Variovorax paradoxus: one gene and its partner. The protein of the gene in region 2 interacts with the protein of the main gene of each other region in a pairwise test. Links are inferred from orthologs where the notes say so. Each region holds a gene or a part of one and is shown on either strand. Other genes may lie near its edges. The genes, in order: lpdA and NWF24_RS23135.

Region 1 (8,036 bases), 920 kb from region 2 along the record:
CGCAGCCGCCGGCCGCACGAGCAGGCCAACGTCGACAGCTACCTTCACGTGGTGGAGCGCAACGCGCGCGGCATCGTCATCTCGGGTACCAAGGCCATCGTGACCGGCGCGCCCTATGTGCACGAGCTGCTGGTCATGCCCTGCCGCAACATGGGCAAGGAAGATGCCGATTTCGCCGTCTGCTGCGCCGTGCCGCTGGACGCGCCCGGTCTCACCATCGTCGCCCGGCCAGCCGGCCGGCCCGGCGAAAAGCTCGAGCACGGCGACGCACTTTTCAGCCGCAAGTACGGCCAGAGCACCGGCGTGTGCATGTTCGACAGGGTCTTCGTGCCGTGGGAGCGCGTGTTCTACGCCGGCGAGTGGGAACATTCCGGCCACCTGACCTACAGCTACGCCACGCACCACCGGCACAGCTGCATCGGCGCCCGCGCCGGCTTCGGCGACCTGCTGATCGGCGCCGGCGCACTGATGTGCGAGGCCAACGGCTTCGACCCGGGCAAGGAAAGCCACCTGCGCGAGCAGATGGTCGAGCTCATCACCATCACCGAGAGTTTCTTCGCCTGCGGCGTGGCGGCCAGTGTCTACGGCAAGGCCGACGAGCACTGCGAAGTCTTCATGCCCGATGCGGTATTCAGCAACATCGGCAAGCTGCTGCTGGCCACGAAGATCTACGACATGCACCGCATCGCGCACTACGTGAGTGGCGGCCTGATCGTCACCCTCCCCGGCCCCGACGAAGACCACAACCCCGAGACCGCCGCCCGCCTTTCAGACGTGCTGCGGGCCAACCCGGCCATTCCCTACGAGCAGCGCATCGAAACAGCCCGCTTCATCGAAGACCTGACAGCTGGCTACCAAGGCGGCTGGTACAGCGTGATCAGCCTGCACGGCGGCGGCTCGCCCGCAGCTATGAAGCAAGAGATCTGGCGCAATTACCCGGTCGGCTCCAAGGTCGAGCTGGTAGAACGCATCCTCGAACGCGGCGTCGCGGCCGACGGCTCGGCCGCCGCCGCGCCGCACGACCCGGGCCGCGCCATCACCCGCAACCGCCAGCCCGGCAAATGCTGCGACACCGGCTGCACCACACCCGGACAACCCGTTATGGTCGATCTGCCGGCATCGCGGCGCGCCTAGACTCAGGCGGATGAAGATCTTCTCGAAGCGGCTGTGCCTCGCAGCGCTGGGCGTGGGCGCCGCGCTGCTCGTCGTGGCCTGCGGCGGCGTGCGCAAGGCCACGGTGCCGATGGCGACTTCGCTCGAAAAGAGCAGTTGCGCACGCAGCAATGTCGACACGCTGCTGGTGATGCTTCCCGGCGCGTACTCGACGCCCGACGAGTTCGAGCGCGAAGGCTTCGTCCGCGCCGTCCGCGAGAACCGCATCGCGGCGGACGTGATGCTGGTCGACGCGCATCTCGGCTACTACAACAGCAAGACCATCCTCGAGCGACTGAGCGCCGACGTGATGGCTCCGGCGCGCAACCAGGGCTACAAGCACATCTGGTTCGTCGGAATTTCCCTCGGCGGCTTCGGCGGGATGCTCTATGCGCAGACGCACCCCGGCGAACTCGCGGGGCTGGTGACGCTCGCGCCCTACCTCGGCGAGCGCACGCTCGGCACCGACATCGCCAATGCCGGCGGCCTCGCCAGGTGGAACGGCCCGCTGGTCGATCCGGCCGAGAGCCCTCCCCGCACGCCCAACGAAACACAGCTCTGGCAATGGCTGCGCGGCTACGCGGGCTTCACGCACACGGCGAGCGCCCGGCCGCCGCTCTACCTGGGCTACGGCCTCGACGACCGCTTTGCCTTCAGCAACCGACTGCTCGCGGAAGCGCTGCCGGCCGAGCGCGTATTCACGACCGAGGGTGGCCACGACTGGCCCGAGTGGACGCGTCTGTGGCGCCGCATGCTGCCGACCCTGCCTCTGCCGGGTTGCCCGGGCTGAAAGCGCCGCGCCTCAGTTCGGCCGCAGGCGCAGCAGCTTGCCGTCGGCCTCGTCGGTCAACACATAGAGCAATCCGTCGGGCCCCTGCTTCACGTCGCGGATGCGGGCACGACCTTCGGCCAGCAGCTTGTGCTCGGCCACTACCTTGCCGCCCTTCAATTCGATGCGGTCGAGATAGCCAAACTTGAGCGAACCCACGAACAGGTTGCCCTTCCAGCCCGCGCCGTACCGGTCGCTGGTCAGAAACGCCATGCCGGACGGCGCGATCGACGGCACCCAGTAGTGCAGCGGCTGCTCCATGCCGTCTTTGGCGGTGATGCCGTCGCCGATCTTGCCGCCGCCGTAGTTCTCGCCATAGGTGATCACGGGCCAGCCGTAGTTGCGGCCGGCCTGCGGGATGTTGATTTCGTCGCCGCCCTGCGGGCCGTGCTCGGTCATCCAGAAGCGACCGTCGGGCGCGAGCGCTGCGCCCTGGCCGTTGCGGTGGCCGTAGCTCCAGATCTCGGGCAAGGCACCCGCCTTGCCGACGAAGGGGTTGTCCTTGGGCACCGTGCCGTCCTTGCCGATGCGCACGATCTTGCCAAGGTGATTGTCGAGCTTCTGCGCATCTTCCTTGCGACTGAAACGGTCGCCGAGCGTAAGAAACAGCGTGCCGTCGCGCGCCTCGACGATGCGGCAGCCGAAGTGATTGCGGCTCGCCACCTTGGGCTGCTGGCTGAAGATGATCTTCAGGTCTTCGAGCTTCGTGCCGTCGGCAGACAGATTGGCGCGGGCCAGCGCCGTGCTGTTGGCCGAACCGCCGGCATCGGGTTCGGAAAAGCAAAAGTACAGCGTGCGGTTCTTCTCGAAGCCCGAATCGGCCAGCACGTCGAGCAAGCCACCCTGACCGCCTGCTGCGATGGGAGGCAAACCTGCGATGGGTGCGCCGATCTTTCCGTCGGCACCGATCAGCCGGAGGCGGCCGGGCCGCTCTGTCACCACGAATCGACCGCCCGGCAGAAAGGCGACGCCCCAAGGGTTTTCCAGGCCCGTAGCCACCGTTTCGGGGCGCATCTGTGCCATCGCATTGACACAAAGACCCAGCGCGGCAACCACTGCAAAGCGGCAAACAAGAGAAAAGGACGGCTGGATCTGCAAGTTCATGACTTTTCCGGGTAGTTGCGGCGATCTTGGCGAGAAATAGCAACCGAATCCAGCTTGACAGCCGGTTCACCCGAAGCCCAAAGGCCCATTCGCGGTCAACCACTTATGAGCAATAAACGTTCACCGTTACATTTTTTCTTCGACCGGATCAAAATTTTTCATGTAAATCAATGACTTACAGATGCATTCGCTAATTCTGATTAAATTGACATAACCGCGCGTCATCAATATCCTACGCGCCATGCGTTTTTTCGTCCTACCCGCGTCCCTCCTATTTGCCGTCGCTGTTCATGCGGCCCCTCAACAGGAAAAGACCGATGACGAGTTGGCACGAATGCTGGCCGACAAAGGCATCATCGGGCAGCTCAAGCAGGTTCGCCAGACCGTCACAGAGCGCACTTCCGATCTGGTGGTGACTGCCATCGGTTTCTTGGGCGTTCCCTATCGCCGCGGCGGCAACACCGCCGAATCGGGTTTCGATTGCAGCGGCTTCGTTCGCGCCATGTACAACCAGACGGTCGGCCACATGCTCCCGCGCCGTGCCGAAGAGCAAGCTGCCGCCACCGAGAAGATCGACGCCAGCCAGCTCAAGCCTGGCGATCTCGTGTTCTTCAACACCATGCGCCGCGCCTTCAGCCATGTCGGCATCTATGTCGGCGAAGGCAAGTTCATCCACTCGCCCCGCTCCGGCGCCCAGGTTCGCGTGGAAGACATGAACGGCAGCTACTGGCAGCGCCGCTTCGACGGCGCCCGCCGCGTGTTGGGTGGACCGACGGATGAAGTGAAGGCTGCAGCCGTCGCCAATACCGGCAACTGAGCCTTCCCCCGAATTCAGAACGAAAAAAATCCCGCCTCGGCGGGATTTTTCATGGGCGCTCGATCAGCAGCGCCCTTCTGTTCTGTCTTGTCAGCTCTTCTTCGCAGGCGGCAGATCGGTACAGGTGCCGTGCGCCACTTCCGCCGCCATGCCGATGCTTTCGCCCAGCGTCGGATGCGGATGGATGGTCTTGCCGATGTCGATCTCGTCCGCACCCATCTCGATGGCCAGCGCGATCTCTCCGATCATGTCGCCAGCGTGCGTGCCGACGATGCCGCCGCCGAGGATGCGATGCGTCTCTGCATCGAACAGCAGCTTGGTGAAGCCTTCGTCACGGCCGTTGGCAATGGCACGGCCCGAGGCCGTCCACGGGAAGTGCCCCTTCTTGATCTTGATGCCTTCGGCCTTGGCCTGATCTTCGGTGAGGCCCACCCACGCCACTTCAGGGTCGGTGTAGGCCACGCTCGGGATCACGCGGGCATTGAAGGCGGCGCTGGAGAGCTCCTTGTCGCCCTTCTGCTCGCCGGCAATGACTTCAGCTGCCACGTGCGCCTCGTGCACCGCCTTGTGCGCCAGCATGGGCTGACCCACGATGTCGCCGATGGCGAAGATGTGGGGCACGTTGGTGCGCATCTGGATGTCGACCGGAATGAAGCCACGGTCGCTCACGGCCACGCCGGCTTTCTCGGCGCTGATCTTCTTGCCGTTGGGGCTGCGGCCCACGGCCTGCAGCACCAGGTCGTACACCTGCGGCTCCTTCGGTGCCTGCTCGCCCTCGAAGGTGACCTTGATGCCCTCCTTCGTGGCTTCGGCGCCGACCGTCTTGGTCTTGAGCATGATGTTGTCGAAACGCGGCGCGTTCATCTTCTGCCAGACCTTCACGAGGTCGCGGTCGGCGCCCTGCATGAGGCCGTCGAGCATTTCGACCACGTCCAGGCGCGCGCCCAGCGTGGAATACACCGTGCCCATTTCAAGGCCGATGATGCCGCCGCCCAGCACCAGCATGCGCTTGGGATCGGTGCCCATCTCGAGCGCGCCGGTCGAGTCGACCACGCGCGGGTCTTTCGGCATGAAAGGCAGACTCACCGACTGCGAACCGGCCGCGATGATCGCGTTACGGAACTTGACGGTCTGCTTGCTGCCCGTGGTGTCCCAGCTGGTACCGGAGGTTTCTTCGACCTCGATGTGGTACGGGTCGATGAAGTTGCCGACGCCGCGCAGCACCGTCACCTTGCGCATCTTGGCCATGGCCGTGAGGCCGCCGGTGAGCTTGCCCACTACCTTGTTCTTGTGGCCGAGCAGCTTGGCGCGGTCGACCGTGGGCGCGGCAAAGCTGACGCCGAGGTCGGCGAAGTGCTTGACCTCGTCCATGACGGAAGCCACGTGCAGCAGCGCCTTCGACGGGATGCAACCGACGTTCAGGCACACGCCGCCGAGGGTGGCATAGCGCTCGATCAGCACCACCTTCAAGCCGAGGTCGGCCGCGCGGAAAGCGGCCGAATAACCGCCGGGGCCGGCGCCGAGCACGATCACGTCGCACTCGACATCGACCTTGCCGCCGTAGCTCGACACGGCCACGGCCGCCGAGGCGGGGGCCGCCTTGGGTGCCGGGGCTGCTGCTGCCGCTGGCGCAGGTGCCGCCGCTGCGGGCGCGGGCGCCGCGGCGCCACTCACCTCCAGCGTCAGCACGACCGAGCCTTCCTTGACCTTGTCGCCCACCTTCACGGCCAGCGCCTTCACCACGCCGGCGGCGGACGACGGAATCTCCATCGAGGCCTTGTCCGATTCGACCGTGATCAGCGACTGCTCGGCCTTGACCGTGTCTCCGACATTGACCAGCACCTCGATCACCGCGACTTCGTCGAAGTCGCCGATATCGGGCACCTTGATTTGTTGTTCGCTCATTTGGACACTTTCAGTTTGAGTGTGAGAACGTCGACCGGTGGGGCCGAATTGCGATCGAATTCGCAGGCGGCGGCAATGCCTGCCTCCGCCACGTCGCGCGAGTTGCGCGACTTGATGTCATAGGCCGCGTGCATGGCGCCGAGTGCAAAGCTGCGTCCCGAGCCAATGGCCCAGAACTCCTTGAACTCGAACACCTCGCGGTAGCTGTAGATGCCGTAGATGCCGCTCTGGTTGGCCATCAGCATCGTGAACTGGCTCGACTCGTAGGGCTCGTGCTCGTCTTCCTTGGTCTGCATGAAGAACGTGTCCTTCAGCACCGGATGCAGCATCGTGAAGGTGCGGAAGATCTCGTGCTTGCTGCCGAACAGCAGTTTCTCGCGCTCCTGCGCGGCCAGCGCGTGCTGCAGCACCAAGAAGTGCGCGGCGGCGCCGGCCACGGCGAACAGGCTCTGCCCCGCCGCGTCCTCGACGGTGAAGATCTTCTGGTTGGCTTCGGCGCGGTGCGAAAGCCGCGTGTCGCCGAAGGTCACCAGAGAATCGGCTGCCATCGTGACCTGGCCGCCTTTGCGGACGGCCACTACGGTGGTCATAGCAGGATTCGACGGTAGTCCGCGAGCACCTGGCCCAGGTAGGCGTTGAAACGCGCAGCCAGGGCGCCGTCGATCACGCGGTGGTCGTACGACAGCGACAGCGGCAGCGTGAGACGCGGCACGAACTGCTTGCCGTCCCACACCGGCTTCATCTGGCCCTTGGAGAGGCCGAGGATGGCCACTTCAGGAGCGTTGATGATGGGCGTGAAGTGCGTGCCACCGATGCCGCCGAGCGAGCTGATCGAGAAGCAGCCGCCCTGCATGTCGGCCGAGCCGAGCTTGCCGTCGCGCGCCTTCTTGGCGAGTTCGCCCATCTCGGCGCTGATCTGCAGGATGCCCTTCTTGTCGGCATCCTTGAGCACAGGCACCACGAGCCCGTTGGGCGTGTCGGCCGCGAAGCCGATGTGGAAGTACTGCTTGTAGACCAGTTGATCGCCGTCGAGGCTGGCGTTGAAGTCGGGGAACTTCTTCAGCGCCGAGACCACCGCCTTGATCACGAAGGCCAGCATCGTGACCTTGACGCCCGACTTCTCGTTCTCCTTGTTGGTGGAGACGCGGAAGGCTTCGAGCTCGGTGATGTCGGCTTCGTCGTTGTTGGTGACGTGCGGAATCATCACCCAGTTGCGATGCAGGTTCGCGCCGCTGAGCTTCTTGATGCGCGACAGGTCCTTGCGCTCGACAGTGCCGAACTTGGTGAAGTCGACCTTGGGCCACGGGATCAGGCCCAGCGCCGCGCCGTCGGCGCCGCCCCCTGCCGGCGCCTTGGCCGCCGAGGCCTTGGTGCTGGCCTGGCCGCTCATCACGGCCTTGGTGAAGCTCTGGACGTCTTCCTGCGTGATGCGGCCCTTGGGACCGGAGCCCTTGACCTCTTCGAGCGGCACACCGAGTTCGCGGGCGAACTTGCGCACCGAGGGCGAGGCGTGCGGCAGGCCGGCGCTGGGCGCGACCGTCGGCTGGTGGGCCGGGGCGGCTGCAGCAGGCGCCGATGCGGCGGCGGCCGGTGCGCTGGCAGTTGCGGTTGCCGGGGCGGCGGCCGCAGCCTGTGCAGGCGCCGGGGCAGCAGCGCCCGCAGTACCTTCGAGCACGGCAATCAGGTCACCGATGTTGACCGTGTCGCCGACCTTGACCTTGAGTTCCTTGAGCACGCCGGCAGCCGACGACGGAATCTCCATCGAGGCTTTGTCCGACTCCACCGTGATCAGCGACTGCTCGACCTTGATCGCGTCGCCCGGCTTCACGAGCACTTCAATGACGGCGACGTCCTTGAAATCGCCGATGTCCGGCACCTTGATCTCGACCGGACCCGAGGCTGCCGGGGCGGCAGCAGGAGCTGCGGCGGCCGGCGCAGGCGCGGCGGCTGCGGGAGCCGCTGCAGGCGCAGGGGCCGGCGCTGCTGCAGCACCCGCTCCCTCGGCCTCGAGCACGAGCACCACCGAGCCCTCTTTCACCTTGCTGCCGACTTCGACCTTCAGTTCCTTGACCACACCGGCCGTGGACGACGGGATTTCCATCGATGCCTTGTCCGATTCGACTGTGATGAGCGACTGCTCGGCCTTGACCGTGTCGCCCACCTTCACGAGCACCTCGATCACCGCGACTTCATCGAAATCGCCGATGTCCGGCACCTTCACTTCCACTG
Region 2 (8,144 bases):
GTCATGTTCGTGCGTTCTTCTCGGTTGTTTGTCTCGTCTTTTTATTCATCAATGCGCCTTGTCCCAGTTGGGACCGACACCGATCTCGGCCAGCAGCGGCACCTTCAGCGCGGCCACACCGGCCATGAGACGAGGGACTTCGGTGCGCACCCATTCGATCTCGGCCTCGGGCACTTCGAACACCAGTTCGTCGTGCACCTGCATGATCATCTTGGTGCCGCGCTTCTCCTCGTCAAGCACGTTCTGTACCTTGACCATGCTGAGCTTGATCAGGTCGGCGGCCGTGCCTTGCATCGGCGCATTGATGGCCGCGCGCTCGGCGCCGCCGCGGCGCGGGCCGTTGGGCGAATTGATCTCGGGCAGGTAGAGGCGCCGGCCGAACACGGTCTCCACGTAGCCCTGCTCCTTGGCCTGCGCCTTGGTCTCGTCCATGTAGGCCTTCACGCCCGGGTAGCGCGCAAAGTAGCGCTCGATGTACGAGGCTGCGGCCTTGGTCTCGATGCCGAGGTTGCGCGCAAGGCCGAAGCTGCTCATGCCGTAGATCAGGCCGAAGTTGATGACCTTGGCATAGCGGCGCTGCTCGCTCGACACCTGGTCGGGCGTGGAGCCGAACACCTCGGCGGCGGTGGCGCGGTGCACGTCGATGCCGTCAGTGAAGGCGCGCAGCAGCGACTCGTCGCCGCTGATGTGGGCCATGATGCGCAGCTCGATCTGCGAGTAGTCGGCGCTGGCGATCACGCTGCCCGCCGGTGCCACGAAGGCCTCGCGCACGCGGCGGCCTTCGGGCGTTCGGATCGGAATGTTCTGCAGGTTGGGGTCGTTGCTGCTGAGGCGGCCGGTGACGGCCACTGCCTGCGCGTAGTGCGTGTGCACGCGGCCGGTGCGTGGGTTGGCGAGCTGGCCGAGCTTGTCGGTGTAGGTGCCCTTGAGCTTCGACAGGCCGCGGTGTTCGAGGATCTTGGCCGGCAGCGGATAGTCTTCGGCCAGCTTCTCGAGCACCTCTTCGTCGGTGCTGGGCGCGCCGCTCGGCGTCTTCTTGACCACGGGCAGGCCCAGCTTGGTGAAGAAAATCTCGCCGATCTGCTTGGGCGAACCGAGGTTGAAGGGCTGGCCGGCGATGTCGTAGGCCTCCTGCTCCAGTTCCATGATGCGCTTGCCGAGTTCGTGGCTTTGCGTGGCAAGCGTAGGGGCATCGATCAGCACGCCGTTGCGCTCGACGCGGTAAAGCGCCTCGCTCGAATCCATCTCGAGCTGGTAGACGAAGCGCAGTTTTTCGTCGGCTTCGAGGCGCGGCCACAGCGTGTTGTGCACGTCGAGCGTCTGGTCGCTGTCCTCGCACGAATACTCCGCCGCCTTGGCGATGTCGACCTGGCTGAACGGGATCTGGTGCGCACCCTTGCCGCACAGGTCTTCGTACGAGATGCCGCTGCGTCCCAGATGGCGCTCGGCCAGGCTGGAAAGACCGTGTGGCTTGTGCACTTCGAGCACGTAGCTCTGCAGCATGGTGTCGTGCGCGTAGCCCTGCACCTCGATGCCGTGGTTGGCGAACACGTGGCGGTCGTACTTGATGTGCTGGCCGAGCTTTTTCTTGGCACCGTTCTCCAGCCAGGGCTTGAGCTTCGCGAGTACCTCGTCGATGGGCAACTGCTCGGGCGCATCGGGGTAGTTGTGCGTAAGCGGGATGTAGGCCGCTTCGCCGGGCGTGACGCTGAAGCTCACGCCGACGATCTGCGCGACCATCTCGTCGAGCGAGGTGGTCTCGGTATCGATGGCCGCGAGTTCGGCGGTTTCGAGCTTTGCGAGCCAGGCGTCGAACTGCGCCCAGGTCGTGATCGTGTCGTACTTGAGATTGCTCGCGGGCGCGGCGGCCTCCTGCGCCTCGAGCTCGGAGGGTTCGTCGAACAGGCCGCCCTGGTCGCTGTCGGCCTTGGAGGCAGCCTTCTTCTTGATGTTCTCTTCGATCAGCTCGGGCGGCACTTCCTGCGCTTCGAGCGACTTGACCAGGCTCTTGAAGCCGAACTTCTCGTAGAAGGGTTTCAGCTCGGCGGTCTGCGGCGCGCCGACGGGCAGGCCTTCGAGCGACGGCAGGCCGGTGACGTGGCCGTCGAGGTCGCAGTCGGTACGGATGGTGACGAGGCGCTTGCTCAGCGGCAGCTTGTCGATGGCCTGGCGCAGGTTTTCGCCCGCGGCGCCCTTCACTTCGGCGGCGCGTTCGATCAATGCATCGAGCGAGCCGTATTCGAGCAGCCATTTGGCAGCGGTCTTGGGGCCGACCTTCGGGACGCCGGGCACGTTGTCGACCGTATCGCCCACCAGCGTCTGATAGTCGATCATCAGGTTCGGCGGCACGCCGAACTCGGACGTCACGCCTGCCACGTCGCGCCTCTTGCCGTTCATCGTGTCGATGATGGTGATGTGCTCGTCGACCAGCTGGCTCAGGTCCTTGTCGCCGCTGGACACGATCACCTCGACGCCTTGGGCAGCAGCGACCTTGGCGAGCGTGCCGATGACGTCATCGGCTTCCACGTCGGGCACGCTGAGCACGGGCCAGCCGAGCAGCTTCACCACTTCGTGGATGGGGTCGATCTGGCTGCGAAGGTCGTCGGGCATCGGCGAGCGGTTGGCCTTGTATTCGGGGTACCAGTCGTCGCGGAAGGTCTTGCCGGGCGCGTCGAAGATGCAGGCTGCGTAATCGGCGCGCACCTCGCGGCGCAGCGCGGTCATCATGTTGATCATTCCCCGGATGGCGCCGGTCGCCGGGCTCTTGGGATCGCCGGGCACGGCCCGCAGATCGGGCATTGCGTGGAAGGCGCGGTAGAGGTAGCTCGAGCCATCGACGAGCAGCAGCGTTTTCTTGTCGGTCATCGGGCCATTTTGCCGTGCCCGCGACGGCGTCCGAAGCCACGACGGCACGCGGTGTCAACCGACGCCCCGGAACCGGGGGCGAGCCTACAATCAAGGCATGCCTAGCTCCACACTCCTGGTCGCCCGCCGCATCCTGCTGGCGCTGGCTTTCGCAGCCCCCTTTGCCGCCGTACAGGCGCAGCAGCCCGCAGCCGCCCCCGCGGCGGCCCCGGCCGCATCGCTACCAAATCAGGAGCAGGACAAAGCCGAAGGCCGACGCAACCAGAAGGTCGAGAACATCCATACCGAGGACAGCGGCGCCTCGGTCGACGAAGTCCGCTACGGCGGCCGCACGCAGAGCATCAACGTCACGCCCAAGGCCAACGTGCCGGGCTACGAAGTGCTGCCCGCCGATGCGTACACGGGACGCCAGGGCTCGTCGGAAACGGGCGCCAACGGCCCCCGCGTCTGGAACGTGATGAAGTTCTGACCGTGCGTTCTTTCGTCCTGGTTTTTGCAGCGGCAACGCGGCGCTGAGTACCGCAATGGCAGTTTTCACCGAAGTCAGTTTCGGCGAGGCAGACGCGCTCGTCCAACGCCTGGGCCTGGGCCCGCTGCGCGAGCTGCGCGGCATCGAGGGCGGCATCGAAAACACCAACTACTTCGCGACCACCGAGTCCGGCGAATTCGTGTTGACGCTGTTCGAACGCCTGAGTGCCGAGCAGCTCCCTTACTACCTTTGTCTGATGAAGCACCTGGCGGCTGCCGGCCTGCCTGTGCCCGCGCCCGTGGCGGCAGCCGAGCCCGCCGCCGCCGAGAAACCCAGGAAGAACCAGCCCCCCGTGCCCGCCGAGGCCGCGTGCGACCTGCTGCACATCGTGGCCGGCAAGCCTGCTGCGGTGGTGCAGAAGCTCTCGGGCCACAGCGAACTGGCCCCCGGCACGGCGCATTGCGCCGAACTGGGCGCGATGCTGGCACGCATGCACCTCGCGGGGCGCGACTACCCCCGCATCCAGCCAAACCTGCGCGGCCTGCACTGGTGGAACGAGACGGTGCCGGTGGTGCTGCCGTACATCGAGGAATCGCAAGCCGCCCTGCTGCGTGCCGAACTGGCCTACCAGAACCACGTCGCCGAGTCGTCGGCCTATGCGGCGCTGCCGCGTGGCCCGGTGCATGCAGACATGTTCCGCGACAACGTGATGTTCGCGACCGGCGGCGAGGCCGGCGCTGCGCCGCGCCTGACCGGCGTGTTCGACTTCTACTTCGCCGGCACCGACACCTGGCTGTTCGACCTGGCCGTGTGCCTGAACGACTGGGCCATCGACCTGCCGACCGGCCGGCACGACGCCGAACGCGCCGACTCGCTGCTGTCGGCCTACGAAACCGTGCGACCGCTGAACGCCGCCGAGCGCGCCCTGCTGCCCGCGATGCTGCGCGCCGCGGCGCTGCGCTTCTGGATTTCCCGGCTCTGGGACTTCCATCTGCCGCGCGAGGCGAGCATGCTCAAGCCCCATGACCCCACGCACTTCGAACGCGTGCTGCGCGACCGCGCCACCCACCCGCATGCCATGGCACAGGCCCTCGAGCCGCTGCTGGCTGCCTGATCTCTACACATGAAACTCAACCTCGTGCCGGCGCGAACCGGCGTCGAATGGGTCCGCCTCGGACTCAAGAACTTCTGGCGACAGCCGCTGGCCTTTGTCTCGCTGTTCCTGATGTTCATGGCGCTGATCACGAGCATCTCGCAGCTGCCGCTGATCGGCAGATTCATTCCGTTCGTGCTGCTGCCGTTCTCCACGCTGGGCTTCATGGTCGCGGCGTCGGTGGCCGACGCCTCGGCGACCAACACCGATCTTCCAGGAGACGCGGTCGGCGTGAAAAAACCGACCGGCGCACTCATGTTCCTGTCGGTGGCGCGTGCCATGCGAACGGAATGGCGCGCGCTGGCTGTACTTGGCGTGATCTCGGCGGTGTATTGCTTCCTGACCGTGTTCCTGACCGCGCTGGTCGACGGCGGCCAGTTCATGCGCAGCTACCTGCTGGGCGAAACCCCGACGAAGGAAGTGCTGGAAAGCAGCCGCTTCCAGATGGCGAATCTGCTTCAGATGTGCCTCGCGCTGCCGCTGGTCGCGGCGATGTGGCATGCCCCCGCGCTGGTTCACTGGCACCGGGTGGAGCCGGTGAAGAGCATTTTCTTCAGCCTGGTGGCGATGTTCCGGAATTTCGGCGCCTATGCGCTGTACTGGCTCGCGTGGTGCGGCGTGCTGGTGCTCGGCCTCCTGGCGGCGGCGCTGGTCGGCACCATCGTGATCGGCGTGGGCTCGCTGGGTTCGGACACCGGTGCAATGGCCATCGGCAACATCCTGATGGTCGGCACGGTGCTGACGCTCGCCGCCATGGCGCAGGCGTCGAACTGGTTCACCTTCCGCGACACCTTCAATCCGGACTGAGCGCCGCCGCGGCCGGCGGCGCCCCTCCAAGCTCAGATCGGCGTGAGCTTGGCCACCGACAGCGCCAGCCACTTCACGCCATGTCGCGCGAACTTGACCTGTGCGCGTGCGTCGTCGCCCGTGCCTTCGAGCGCGGTCACCGTGCCTTCGCCGAACTTGTTGTGGAACACCTGCATGCCCGAGCGCAGGCCGTGTGAAGGCGCTGTCTTCTGCGGCGGCACGGGTGGGCTGGCAAAGGTGTCCTTGTCGCGGCTGCTGCTGCCGCCGCCATAGCCACCACCGCTGTAGCCGCCCCCACCACCGCGCGTGCTCGCATAGCCCCCGCCATAGCCGAAGGCCGATGGCGTGAAGCCCTGGTTCTTGGGTGTGAGCCACTTCAGCGCGCCTTCGGGCAGCTCGTCGAAGAAGCGGCTCTTGACGTTGTAGCGAGTCTGGCCGTGCAGCATGCGCGTCTGCGAATGGCTCAGGTACAGGCGCTTGCGGGCGCGCGTGATCGCCACGTACATCAGGCGGCGTTCTTCCTCGAGGCTCTCGAAATCGCTCATCGAGTTCTCGTGCGGGAACAGGCCCTCTTCCATGCCGGTGATGAATACGCAGTCGAACTCCAGGCCCTTGGCGGCATGCACGGTCATCAACTGCACCGCGTCTTGCCCAGCCTGCGCCTGGTTGTCGCCCGATTCGAGCGCGGCGTGCGTGAGAAAGGCGGCCAGCGGGCTCAGCGTTTCGCCGGTTTCGGCGTCGGGCGCGAGCGGCTCGTCGAGCACCGGACGGCTCGGGTCGATACCCTGGCTCGCGGGCGACTGGCGCAGCTCGTCGACCGGCAACGCCACGGCGTCGCGGCCGAAGCCTTCCTGCGTGACGAAGCTCTCGGCCGCATTCACCAGTTCGTCCAAGTTCTCGAGGCGGTCGGCGCCTTCGCGATCGGCCTTGTAGTGCTCGACGAGGCCGCTGTGGTCGAGCACCAGCTCGATGATCTCTCGCAGGCTCACGCCCTGGGTCTGCTCGCGCAGCACGTCGATCTTGGCTACGAAGCCCGTGAGGTTGGCGCCGGCCTTGCCGCCGACGACGCTCACCGCATCGTGCAGCGAGCGCCCGGCCGCGCGCGCCGCGTCCTGCAGGGTTTCGAGCGTGCGCGCACCGATGCCGCGCGGCGGGAAATTGACGACGCGCAGGAAGCTGGTGTCGTCGTCCTTGTTCTCCAGCAGGCGCAGGTAGGCCAGCGCGTGCTTGATTTCGGCGCGCTCGAAGAAGCGCAGGCCGCCGTACACGCGGTACGGCACCGAGGCATTGAAGAGCGCCGTTTCGATCACCCGGCTCTGCGCGTTGCTGCGGTAGAGCACGGCCATTTCCTTGCGCTCGTAGCCGTCGCGCGCGAGCTGGCGCATTTCCTCGACCATCCACTGGGCTTCGGCGAGATCGGTGGGCGATTCGTACACGCGCACCGGTTCGCCCGGCCCCTGGTCGGTGCGCAGGTTCTTGCCCAGGCGCTTCTTGTTGTGGCTGATGAGCTCGTTGGCCGAGTCGAGGATGTTGCTGTAGCTGCGGTAGTTCTGCTCCAGCTTTATCTGGTGGCGCACGTCGAACTCGCGCACGAAGTCGGTCATGTTGCCCACGCGTGCACCGCGGAAGGCGTAGATGCTCTGGTCGTCGTCGCCCACGGCGATGACGCTGCTGCTCTCGCTCGGCGTGAACTGGCCGGCGACGGTGTTGCCCGTGAGCATCTTGATCCACGCGTACTGCAGGCGGTTGGTGTCCTGGAACTCGTCGATCAGGATGTGGCGGAAGCGCCGCTGGTAGTGCTCGCGCACCGGGTCGTTGTCGCGCAGCAGTTCGTAGCTGCGCAGCATGAGCTCGCCGAAGTCGACCACGCCTTCGCGCTGGCACTGCTCTTCGTAGAGGCGATAGAGCTCGACCTTCTTCCGGTCGTCGTCGCTGCGAACTTCGACGTCGCCGGGGCGCAGGCCGTCTTCCTTGGCGCCGGCGATGAACCATTGCGTCTGCTTGGCCGGGAAGCGCTCGTCGTCGACGTTGAACTGCTTCATCAGACGCTTGATGGCCGAGAGCTGGTCTTGCGTGTCGAGGATCTGGAAGGTCGACGGCAGGTTGGCCAGCTTCCAGTGCGCGCGCAGCAGGCGGTTGCACAGGCCGTGGAAGGTGCCGATCCACATGCCGCGCACATTGACGGGCAGCATCGCCGTCAGCCGCGTCATCATTTCTTTCGCGGCCTTGTTGGTGAAGGTCACGGCGAGGATGCCGCCGGCGGAGACCTGGCCCGTCTGCAGCAGCCAGGCGATGCGGGTGGTGAGCACGCGCGTCTTGCCGGAACCGGCGCCGGCCAGGATCAGCGCGTTGCCCTCTGGCAGCGTGACCGCGGCGAGTTGCTCCGCGTTCAGGTTCTGGAGCAGCGGCAGCGCTGGAGGGTGGGCGTCAGCCGCAGGATCGTTAAACAACATCATGCGATTGTAGAAACCACGGCGTATGCGGGTTATATGAAGAACCGGAAGACCTGCCTTTGCGAGACCGCGTAAAATCAATCACCGGGCCCAAGTTTCTTGCGCCCGGTTTTTTGTGGGCGTTTTCCTTGCAGAACGCACCGCGAAAGCCGGCCGGACCAAGCGCTCATTCGTTTCTTTCAACGATTCCTTTCAGGAGCCTGGTCATGCAAATTTTCGATTACGACAACATCCTTCTGCTCCCGCGCAAGTGCCGCGTGGAGAGCCGCTCCGAGTGCGACACCAGCGTGGTGCTGGGCGAACGCAGCTTCCGCCTGCCGGTGGTGCCCGCCAACATGAAGACGGTGGTCGACGAGTCGATCTGCCTGTGGCTGGCGCAGAACGGCTATTTCTACGT

Evidence for each region.
Region 1: the proteins of NWF24_RS23135 (region 2) and lpdA interact in binary tests that used the Escherichia coli proteins (3 or more experiments, as listed by UniProt). The link is inferred for Variovorax paradoxus from one-to-one orthologs.

Annotation. Positions count from the first base shown.
Region 1 is NZ_CP102931.1:3,967,083-3,975,118, forward strand. The notes cover bases 3,401-6,399. They hold lpdA (dihydrolipoyl dehydrogenase), read right to left. Parts: upstream 5,808-6,399; coding sequence 3,993-5,807; downstream 3,401-3,992. Other genes in these bases: NWF24_RS18920 (C40 family peptidase), read left to right, coding at 3,401-3,902; NWF24_RS18930 (MFS transporter), read right to left, coding at 5,804-6,397; aceF (dihydrolipoyllysine-residue acetyltransferase), read right to left, coding at 6,394-6,399. Outside these bases: NWF24_RS18905 (4-hydroxyphenylacetate 3-hydroxylase family protein), read left to right, coding at 1-1,134; NWF24_RS18910 (alpha/beta fold hydrolase), read left to right, coding at 1,145-1,942; NWF24_RS18915 (PQQ-dependent sugar dehydrogenase), read right to left, coding at 1,955-3,085; more of NWF24_RS18920, read left to right, coding at 3,327-3,400; more of aceF, read right to left, coding at 6,400-8,036. UniProt on the Escherichia coli protein: Lipoamide dehydrogenase is a component of the glycine cleavage system as well as of the alpha-ketoacid dehydrogenase complexes.
Region 2 is NZ_CP102931.1:4,886,013-4,894,156, forward strand. The notes cover bases 5,038-8,144. They hold NWF24_RS23135 (UvrD-helicase domain-containing protein), read right to left. Parts: upstream 7,748-8,144; coding sequence 5,327-7,747; downstream 5,038-5,326. Other genes in these bases: NWF24_RS23130 (BPSS1780 family membrane protein), read left to right, coding at 5,038-5,294; NWF24_RS23140 (GMP reductase), read left to right, coding at 7,954-8,144. Also shown: NWF24_RS23110 (M20/M25/M40 family metallo-hydrolase), read right to left, coding at 1-5; polA (DNA polymerase I), read right to left, coding at 49-2,865; NWF24_RS23120 (hypothetical protein), read left to right, coding at 2,963-3,334; NWF24_RS23125 (homoserine kinase), read left to right, coding at 3,390-4,448; more of NWF24_RS23130, read left to right, coding at 4,458-5,037. UniProt on the Escherichia coli protein: A helicase with DNA-dependent ATPase activity. Unwinds DNA duplexes with 3'-5' polarity. Translocates on single-stranded DNA with 3'-5' polarity. Initiates unwinding more efficiently from a nicked substrate than double-stranded DNA.